Regions from separate parts of the Solibacillus sp. FSL K6-1554 genome, predicted to be linked through region 1. Evidence: a T-box and tRNA genes for the amino acid it is inferred to sense, from the RefSeq annotation. Region 1 holds a T-box; the other regions hold tRNA genes.
The links. The T-box of region 1 lies ahead of argS (arginine--tRNA ligase). A T-box ahead of a tRNA ligase gene usually reads a tRNA of that ligase, here a tRNA-Arg.
Positions count from the first base shown of each region.

Region 2: it has a tRNA-Arg gene. The T-box ahead of argS (arginine--tRNA ligase) is inferred to sense a tRNA for this amino acid. The anticodon was not compared.
Region 3: it has a tRNA-Arg gene. The T-box ahead of argS (arginine--tRNA ligase) is inferred to sense a tRNA for this amino acid. The anticodon was not compared.

Region 1 is NZ_JBBOSS010000001.1:1,481,551-1,484,749, forward strand. Features, by position in the region: gene MHB58_RS07145 (CaiB/BaiF CoA transferase family protein) at 1-278, shown strand, start outside; gene yidC (membrane protein insertase YidC) at 468-1,229, shown strand; T-box leader at 1,705-1,924, shown strand; gene argS (arginine--tRNA ligase) at 1,962-3,199, shown strand, end outside.
Region 2 is NZ_JBBOSS010000001.1:2,771,376-2,774,574, reverse strand. Features, by position in the region: gene rph (ribonuclease PH) at 1-519, shown strand, start outside; gene MHB58_RS13820 (XTP/dITP diphosphatase) at 519-1,112, shown strand; gene MHB58_RS13815 (YfcE family phosphodiesterase) at 1,228-1,728, shown strand; tRNA gene MHB58_RS13810 (tRNA-Arg) at 1,902-1,975, shown strand; gene MHB58_RS13805 (nucleoside-diphosphate sugar epimerase) at 2,061-2,561, opposite strand; partial or broken gene MHB58_RS13800 (aldo/keto reductase) at 2,783-3,199, shown strand, end outside.
Region 3 is NZ_JBBOSS010000001.1:3,387,370-3,390,568, forward strand. Features, by position in the region: gene MHB58_RS16850 (basic amino acid ABC transporter substrate-binding protein) at 1-536, opposite strand, end outside; tRNA gene MHB58_RS16855 (tRNA-Arg) at 1,280-1,351, opposite strand; gene clpP (ATP-dependent Clp endopeptidase proteolytic subunit ClpP) at 1,539-2,129, shown strand; gene MHB58_RS16865 (HPr family phosphocarrier protein) at 2,231-2,488, opposite strand; gene whiA (DNA-binding protein WhiA) at 2,643-3,199, opposite strand, start outside.

The DNA.
Region 1 (3,199 bases):
AAAGTATTTTCCTGCAAAAGACGCTTGATGAATGGCAATCTATTTTCTTCGGAATGGATGCATGTGTTGAACCGGTATTGACCTTTGAAGAAACGGTTGCACACCCGCTTTTCAAGGACCGGGATATGTTTGTGGAAATAGCAAAGCCGGATGGAACAACCCAAAAACAAATTGCATGTCCGATTAAGTCCAATCTCTTCAAAGCTTCGTATGGGACAGTCGGAGTACATGCAGGAACACATAACAATGAAATTTTAGGAAGCCTGTTAAAGAAGTAGGGAATGCGATACGGAATATGTCTCCTAAACCGCATAACACCGGAGATCTGGGAGTGCAAGTGTAAAAAATATTAATTTTTATTGCGTTCATATTAAAAATACTTAATATTTATAAGAGTAATTACTGTTCTTTTTTTGAAAAATATTTTAAGATATAAACGAATTACAAGATTGTTGAGCAGGTGAACTATGAAAAACTTAAAACTTAGTGTTTTCCTTCTAACCGTTCCACTTTTACTGGCAGGTTGTGAGAGTGTTGAGAACAAAGAAGGCTTCTTCTATTCAACATTTGTACGTCCGATGGATTGGACACTAAACACATTTGGTGAATTATTTAACGGCAGCTATGGTTTGGCTATTATTGCTATTATTTTAATTATTCGTCTCGTACTAATGCCGTTTATGCTAAAAACTTACCGCAGTCAAGCTACAATGAAAGTGAAAATGGATTTTGTCCGCCCGCAAATGGAGGATATCCAGACACGTTTAAAAGCAGCAAAAACTCCGGAAGAAAGAATGACAGTTCAGCAGGAAATGATGTCGCTCTACAAAGAACATAATATTAATCCGTTAAATATGGGCTGCCTGCCAGCGCTTATACAAATGCCGATTATTATGGGCTTATACTATGCGATTTTATATTCAGCTGAAATTAAAACACATTCATTCCTATGGTTTGACCTTGGCTCTACAGATATTTGGATGACTGCAATCGCAGGTGTCGTTTATTTTGTACAAGCGAAAGTCTCGCTTCAAACCGTACCAGAAGCTCAGAAGAATCAAATGAAACTGATGATTTACGTATCGCCGATTATGATTGTCATTATTTCATTGTCTTCGATGGCTGCACTCCCACTGTACTGGGCAGTCGGAGGGTTATTCTTAATTGTCCAAACTTATATTGGACGCAAATTTTTCTCAAGCATCCCTGAAACTAAGGGAAATGAATAAATATAAGTTATGCCGCTGCTAAAGGCTTACTGAACTAAAACTACTGAGACAATGATTTCAGTAGTTTTTTTATGCGTTGCGATCAGAGTGAATTTATTTTCTAATAAACTTGAGTATTGTTCTAATATATTTTAAAAGCTTCTATTAAAAACCTCATTTTCTAATATAGTTGTCAGTTGTTCAAATAAGTGGTCAAGATTGTCGAATAAAGCGTCCAGTTGTTCTAATATGTCATAAGCATCTTCTAATAAACGTGTCAACTGTTCTAATAAAGGTAATTCCGGTTATTTGAAAGCCCCCCTTAGTAACTGAAAAACTTAGTATACTGACTATATTTCCGGTAATTTTCTATAATATAGTCGCTATTGACTAATATCCACCTCAGATTATCTAAGAACAACGGTTATTTAGTAATTAAATTTATATACAATTTATATTGACATTGATTATCCTTAATGGATATAATTCAGTAAATTTAAATTCGATGAAAAAGACAGTAATTTACAATTGTTTTGGTAAGCGAGCTGGGGATTGGTGAGAGCCTGGTGCAAAATATGTAAATGAAGCGCACTTTGGAGAAGCAGTCTGAACATAAGTAGGACCTGCCGGGGAGTCACCTCGTTATTAATGGAAAGTGGTCACAATTTGTGGCAACTAGAGTGGTACCACGGGAATTCGAAGCTCTCGTCTCTATTTTTGAGACGGGGGCTTTTTATATTGGGAGGAGATAATATGTATAAAAAAATTGCATCAATTATTCAAGATGCTTTGCCGCACAAATTAATAACAAATACCGAAATTGAACAACTATTAGAAAGGCCAAAGTATCAGCATTTAGGGGATATAGCTTTCCCATGCTTTACGCTTGCTAAATCATTAAAGAAAGCCCCAAATGTTATCGCTATAGAAATAGGCGACAATATTAAAAGTGATTTTATTCAGGAAGTTCATGTTGTTGGAGGCTATATAAATTTATTTTTAAATAAGTTACAGGTGACAAGAGACGTCATGGCCAAAATTATGATCGCTCACGAATCATATGGACAACAAGAAATACAGCAGAAGAATATCGTGATTGATTTTTCATCACCGAATATTGCAAAGCCATTCTCAATGGGGCATCTTCGTTCTACGGTCATTGGAAATGCTCTTGCAAATATTGCAGAAAAGAACGGATACAATGTCATTCGGGTAAATCATCTTGGCGACTGGGGTACCCAATTCGGTAAATTGCTTGTGGCATTCCAATTGTGGGGAGAAAAAGAACGTGTTCAACAATCACCTATTGAAGAACTTTTGAAGCTATACGTGAAGTTCCATGATGAGGCAGAAACAAATAAATCCTTAAATGAGGAAGCAAGATCGGCATTTAAAGCGCTCGAAGATAATGATCCTCAGGCAATGGCATTATGGACCTGGTTTAAAAGTGCCTCACTACAAGAATTTAAGCAAATTTACGAGCAGCTTCATATTCAGTTTGATACGTATGAAGGGGAAGCTTTTTATAATGAAAAAATGCAGTCTGTTGTTGATGAATTAAAAAAGAAGCAATTACTCACAGAGTCGGATGGTGCGAATGTTGTTGAGCTTGAAGATATGCCACCTTGTTTAATAACAAAACAGGATGGTGCAACATTATATGCTACCCGTGATTTAGCCGCAGCTTTTTATAGACAGGCGCAATATGAACCATCCCAAGTTTTCTATGTGGTAGGGAATGAGCAAACACTGCATTTCAAACAAGTATTTCAAGTTATCTCAAAAATGGGCTATCCATGGTCGGGAAATCTGAAACATGTACCATTTGGAATGATGTTGAAAGATGGGAAAAAGATGTCCACACGTAAAGGCAGAGTCATTTTATTGAAGGATGTATTAAAAGAAGCAGTGGAAACAGCGTCGAGAAATATAGAGGAAAAAAATCCGACGTTAAATAATAAACAGAATGTTGCTGACCAAGTAGGGATTGG
Region 2 (3,199 bases), 1.3 Mb from region 1:
AGCTCTGCAGGGAAGGTAAGTGGCCGCACGATGGAAATTCAACGCTTAATCGGCCGTGCATTACGTGCTGTCGTTGATTTAGAAGCTCTTGGTGAAAAAACGGTATGGATTGACTGTGACGTGATTCAGGCAGATGGTGGAACGCGTACGGCATCGATTACAGGTGCATTTGTAGCGATGACACAGGCAATTGCGAAATTAGGCATTGACAAGCCATTCGTGAAATTTCCAGTAACAGATTATTTAGCTGCAACAAGTGTCGGAAAACTAGAAAATATTGGCGCAGTTTTGGATTTAAACTATGTAGAAGACTCAGCTGCACAAGTCGATATGAACGTTATTATGACAGGTGCCGGCGAATTTGTGGAGTTACAAGGAACAGGCGAAGAAGCGACATTCAGCCGCTCAGAACTTAATGAATTACTCGATTTAGGAGAAGCCGGGATTGCGCAGCTAATCGAGATGCAGAAAACAGCACTAGGTGACATCGCGAACTTGATTGGAAAGGTGGAAGCATAATGAAACAAGTAGTAATCGCAACAAAGAACAAAGGAAAAGCGAAAGACTTTGAAGCACTATTCGGACCATTCGGCTATGAAGTTGTCACAATGTTTGAGGTTGCTCCAGATGTGGAAATTGAAGAGACAGGTACGACTTTTGAAGAAAACGCAATTTTAAAAGCGGAAACATTAGCGAAGATGCTCGGTCAAATCGTAATTGCTGATGACAGCGGTTTAGCGATCGATGCATTAAATGGTGAGCCTGGAGTGTTTTCAGCACGATATGCCGGTGATCATGACGATGAAGCAAATATGGTGAAAGTGCTGGAAAACATGAAGGACGTTCCGGAAGACCAGCGTACAGCCCGTTTCTGCTGTGCATTGGCGATTGCAGGTCCAAATATGGAAACGAAAACGGTATTTGGCACATGTGAAGGTATGATAGCGCATGGAAAGAAGGGAACAAACGGATTCGGTTATGACCCGATTTTTTATGTACCTGCATTGGAAAAGCATATGGCTGAGCTGTCTGCCGAAGAAAAAGGTGCCATTTCACACCGAGGCAATGCCATTCGTAAACTGGCGTTGCAGTTAGCGGAATTTCTGATATAACAATTCAGGCAATTCAGGCAATTGTTGGAAATTGTAAAAATTTGTTTAATAACGATTGAATTTTTATTTCAATGCTGTCACACTAAGAATAGAAATGTAAAGGATGTGGATACGAATGAAGCTATTGATTATGAGTGATACACATGGTGACGAGGAAATCATTGAACGTGTAAAGGGCTACCATCCAGATGCGTATAAAGTGATCCATTGTGGCGATAGTGAATTGCCGTATGCACATCCTCTTATGCAAGGGATAGAGTGTGTGAAAGGGAATTGTGATCATGACCAGAACTATTTGGAGGAGATGCTGTTTCAGGTAAATGGAGATCGTGTGTATGTGACACATGGGCATTTATACGATGTGAAAAACTCTCCGATGAAACTGATTTACCGCGCAAAGGAAGTCGGCGCACAAATCGTATGTTTTGGTCATTCACATATACTTGGCGCGGAATATATCGATGACATTTTATTTATTAATCCGGGTAGCTTACTGAAACCTCGACGGATAAAAGAAAAATCATTTGTCACCCTTACAACAACTCCAACGCATTTTACATTACAATGTTATGATGATAATAATAATTTGATTGATGAATTATTTTATGAGCGTTAATTATCAAAGTGAAGTCTTGATTTAAAGCGGACTTCACTTTTTTAATGAAGAATGTAGAGAACTGAAAATTATTTTAGTTAAATAATAATTTTTTTGAATTAGGTTGTTGACTTTAAAAGAAATCTACCATATAATAAAAAATGTCTTAATTACCAATTGGTGATGAAAAACATGTCTCAGTAGCTCAGCTGGATAGAGCAACGCCCTTCTAAGGCGTCGGTCGGGGGTTCGAATCCCTCCTGGGACGTACATAAAACCGTCAAACTTGAATTAAACAAGTTTGGCGGTTTTTTATTTCCTTAATGTAGTTGTTTACGTAAGAAAGTCCAATTTTATTTCAGCTTTATATTTTCTATATACAAATCAACATCTTTCATCAATTGTTTAAATAATATTCTATTTTTCTTTTTAATGTTTATTTTCTTTCTTGCAGCCTTTAAAGAGAATTCTTCATGAACAATACAACTTCTGAGATTCGCCAATAATTTAGTATTATTCTTAAAAATTAAGTTATCACCCAACTGTTCCTCTAGATCAAGAATTATATTGTTATCCGATTTATTTCTATATTTACGTTTGAAAATAACTTTATAAATTTCTTTTAACAGTTGTTCAATTAATGAATATAACTCAACTGTGAGCGTAGCGTATTTACGGTCTCTGCGCCGACCGTAAAATTCCTCCAATTCATAATCGCTTAATAGCTCCAGCCATTTAAAAGTACCCGATTTATTCGAAGTATTTTTTACAATTTGCTGAAATTCTTTTTCGATTAAACAAAGATCTGCAAATGCATGATCTTTTAATTTTTTGATTTCTTTCTTTTTACTCAACTAAAACACTCCTTCCATCGTTGGCTTTGAAAGCAAAGGGGAAGCTCAATCGCTCATCGCTCCCATTTGCAACAACTCTCCTATATTTCTTACCCGTAATTTTAAACTATCAACTATTTTTTTACTTCAACCTTCGCAACAGGAACTTAGCAATGTTCTAACCGTAGAATGTTTTATTTAATAGGGAACGTGGGAAAACACAATGAATAGGAGGGATCATGATGGATAATACTTTATTTGGCAATTCAAGTTTGAATGTTTCTAAATATGCTTTGGGCACTGTAATGTTCAGTACAAATGGCCTTGAAGGTGTGGGGGCTATGGATCAGGCAACCGCAAATTATATGGTGGATTACGCACTGGATCAAGGCATCAACCATTTTGATACAGCGAATATGTATGCGAAAGGTGATGCAGAAGTTATTTTTGGCAAAGCGATAAGAGATAAACGTTATGATATGATCATCAGCAGTAAAACAGGATTTCAGCTAATAGATAAACCAACCGATACGGGTGATTTAATCAACGTTGATTCATCCATAGATGCGCTATTAAAAAGACTTGGTACTGATTATATCGATCTATATTATGTACATTGTTGGGATGGTCAAGTACCAGTTAGCGAAACTGTCCAAGAG
Region 3 (3,199 bases), 1.9 Mb from region 1:
AACGCAACAGAGAAGTTTTCATATGCTAAAATTTTTGAGCTTGCAACGCCTTGCAATTCCTGTGCTGCGATGTGGCCTGTTGTATTAATCTGTACTGCAATTTTTTTGTCTTTAATATCTTCCAGCGATGCAACTGTCGATCCTTCTTTTGTCACGATTAGTAAAGTCGCTTCATAGTAAGGATCTGTAAAGTCATATGATTCTTTACGCTCATCTGTAATTGTAATAGCCGCTGCGCCCATATCCACTTCACCAGTTGTTACTTGGCTCATCATTGAGTCCCAGCCTACATTTTTCACTTCTGTTTCAATGCCCATCTCTTCGCCGATCGCTGCTAAAATCTCTGAATCTAAGCCGACAACATTTCCTTTATCATCTAAGTATTCAAATGGTGCATATGTAGCTTCCGTACCTGCAACAATTTTCTTATATTCTTTATCCCCTGTAGATGTCGATTCGTCCGCTCCACATGCTGTTAAAATCATTGAAGCTGCAGCTAAAGGTGCTGCCCATTTAAATAGTTTTCTAGTACTCATTATGAATATCCTCCTGGATGTAGTAGTTTTTTTGTTAATAACATGTTCAATTATATTAATTCCGCAATTAATATACAACATTTAATTTTTAAAAAATTGATTATTATTGCAGTATGATGAATTATTATAACAAAATTAACGGTAAAATGGCATATAATTAAATATTTATTCATTATATTACTATTTCGTTATTGTATTTCCTCCTCCAAAAAGACTCTAATTCAATTACATATATTCCCTGTTATTTAAAATATATGTCAATTAGATAGGTAATTTTTAACTAAAATAAAAAAGACTGCACAAGAGGAACTCCCTCTTATGCAGCCTTGAATTATTATTTTTAGGTAGAGAACGAATGAAGGATAAAAAGAACCGGTACAGTGATTCTTTTTATCCTAATAAAACTTCATTCTCTATTGCAAAAAAACCTCAGATGATTTTTTGCAATTGATATTGAAACGTATATTAAAACAGTAAAATGGTGCCCCCTAAAGGACATGATAATATAGTCTATCTAACTAGTTTTGTGAAAACACAACATTTAATAATGTACTAATTTTTCACATATAATTCAAGTATAAATTGTGATTTTTAATAAAGAATTTTATTTTTTATAGGAAGAGCGTTTAAATTAGAATGGTTTAGGAAATTTATAGTGTAGCGCCAAAAATAAACTGTAGAAAAATGGAAGAGAAAGATTATTTTAACTCTATATAGATCAATAATAATCTTTAAAAAGAAAGCGCCCTCGGAGGGAATCGAACCCCCAGCCTCAGAACCGGAATCTGAAGTGTTATCCATTACACCACGAGGACATATAAATAATAATATGTGCAACTTTTTTCATTATACAGATGGAACACCTTATTTTCAACTGTAAAAATCAGAGTTTATATTTGACCATAACTGACTAATACGTGTATGATAGGTTTACAGCTGAAATATTTGTCATTTTCAGCAAAAGTAATCGAATATAAGCTTTAACAAAGGGAGGATTTTTCAATGAACTTAATTCCTACAGTTATTGAACAAACAAACCGCGGCGAGCGTGCATATGACATTTATTCACGTTTACTTAAAGACCGCATCATTTTATTAGGTAGTGGGATTGACGACAATGTTGCGAACTCAATCGTAGCACAGCTATTATTTTTAGAAGCTGAAGATCCAGATAAAGATATCTACCTATATATCAACTCACCAGGTGGCTCTATCACTTCAGGTATGGCGATCTACGATACAATGAACTTCATCAAACCTGATGTATCAACAATCTGTATCGGTATGGCTGCATCAATGGGTGCATTCCTGCTTTCTGCTGGTGCAAAAGGCAAACGTGTTTCTTTACCAAACGCAGAAGTAATGATTCACCAACCACTTGGCGGTGCACAAGGTCAAGCAACAGAAATCGAAATCGCTGCAAAACGTATTTTACACTTACGTGAAAAACTAAACCGCATCATGGCTGAAAACAGTGGCCAAGATTACGAAACGTTAGCACGCGACACAGATCGTGACAACTTCATGTCTGCAGAGCAAGCATTGGAATACGGTCTTATCGATAAAATTTATGAGCGTAACCAATTAAAATAATCGATCCATTCGAGCATACAAGATTCATCTTGTATGCTTTTTTGTATTTTAAAAAATAAGGCACAGCCGTTCATATAAACTGAACTGGCTGTGCTTTTGTCTTAATCCGCTTTTTCAATAAGTAGTTGTAATGCGTTGATTGCTTTTTCTTCGTCATGGCCGTCTGCCCATAATGTGACAACCGTGCCTTTTGCAACGGCAAGGCTCATAATGCCCATGATCGACTTCGCATTCACTTTTTTCGTATCCTTTTGTAAATAGACGTCCGCTTTATAACGATTCGCCTCTTGGACGAACAAAGCCGCCTGTCTTGCTTGTAAGCCCGATTTTAACTTTACTTCTACTTGTTTTTCAATCATCTTGAAATACTCCCTTTCACAACCGTTCATCGCTTCTATGTTTATCTTAACGAAATTGTCCGAAAAGAACAACAATTGGAAACATCTTTTATGAAATCGTTACCAATTTTTTCTATTACGCCATGACGTATGTGCTCCATATGCGCAAGTGGATTTAAATATTCTCTCCACGACGGAGCGCATCCGCGATTTCATCGATTTTGCGCAGACGATGATTGACACCTGATTTACTGACAACGCCAGTTGAAACCATTTCACCGAGCTCTTTTAATGTCACGTCCTGATATTCTACACGAAGACGTGCAATTTCCCGCAGTTTTTCCGGCAGCTGATCAAGCCCTACCGCATTATCGATATAGCGGATATTTTCCACTTGCCTCAATGCAGCGCCAATTGTTTTATTTAAGTTGGCCGTTTCACAGTTTACGATACGGTTTACACTGTTCCGCATATCTCTAATAATCCGAACATCTTCAAACTTCAGCATCGCCTGAACAGCACCGACTAAATTCATAAAATCCGAAATCTTCTCAGCTTCTTTTAAATACGTGACAAAGCCTTTTTTCCGTTCAATTGTTTTCGCATTTAGATCATAGCGGTTCATGAGCTCTGCCAACGCTTCCCCGTGCTCCTTATATAAAGAATAAATCTCCAAATGGTAGGAAGAGGTTTCCGGATTGTTTACCGAGCCTCCTGCCAAAAAGGCTCCAC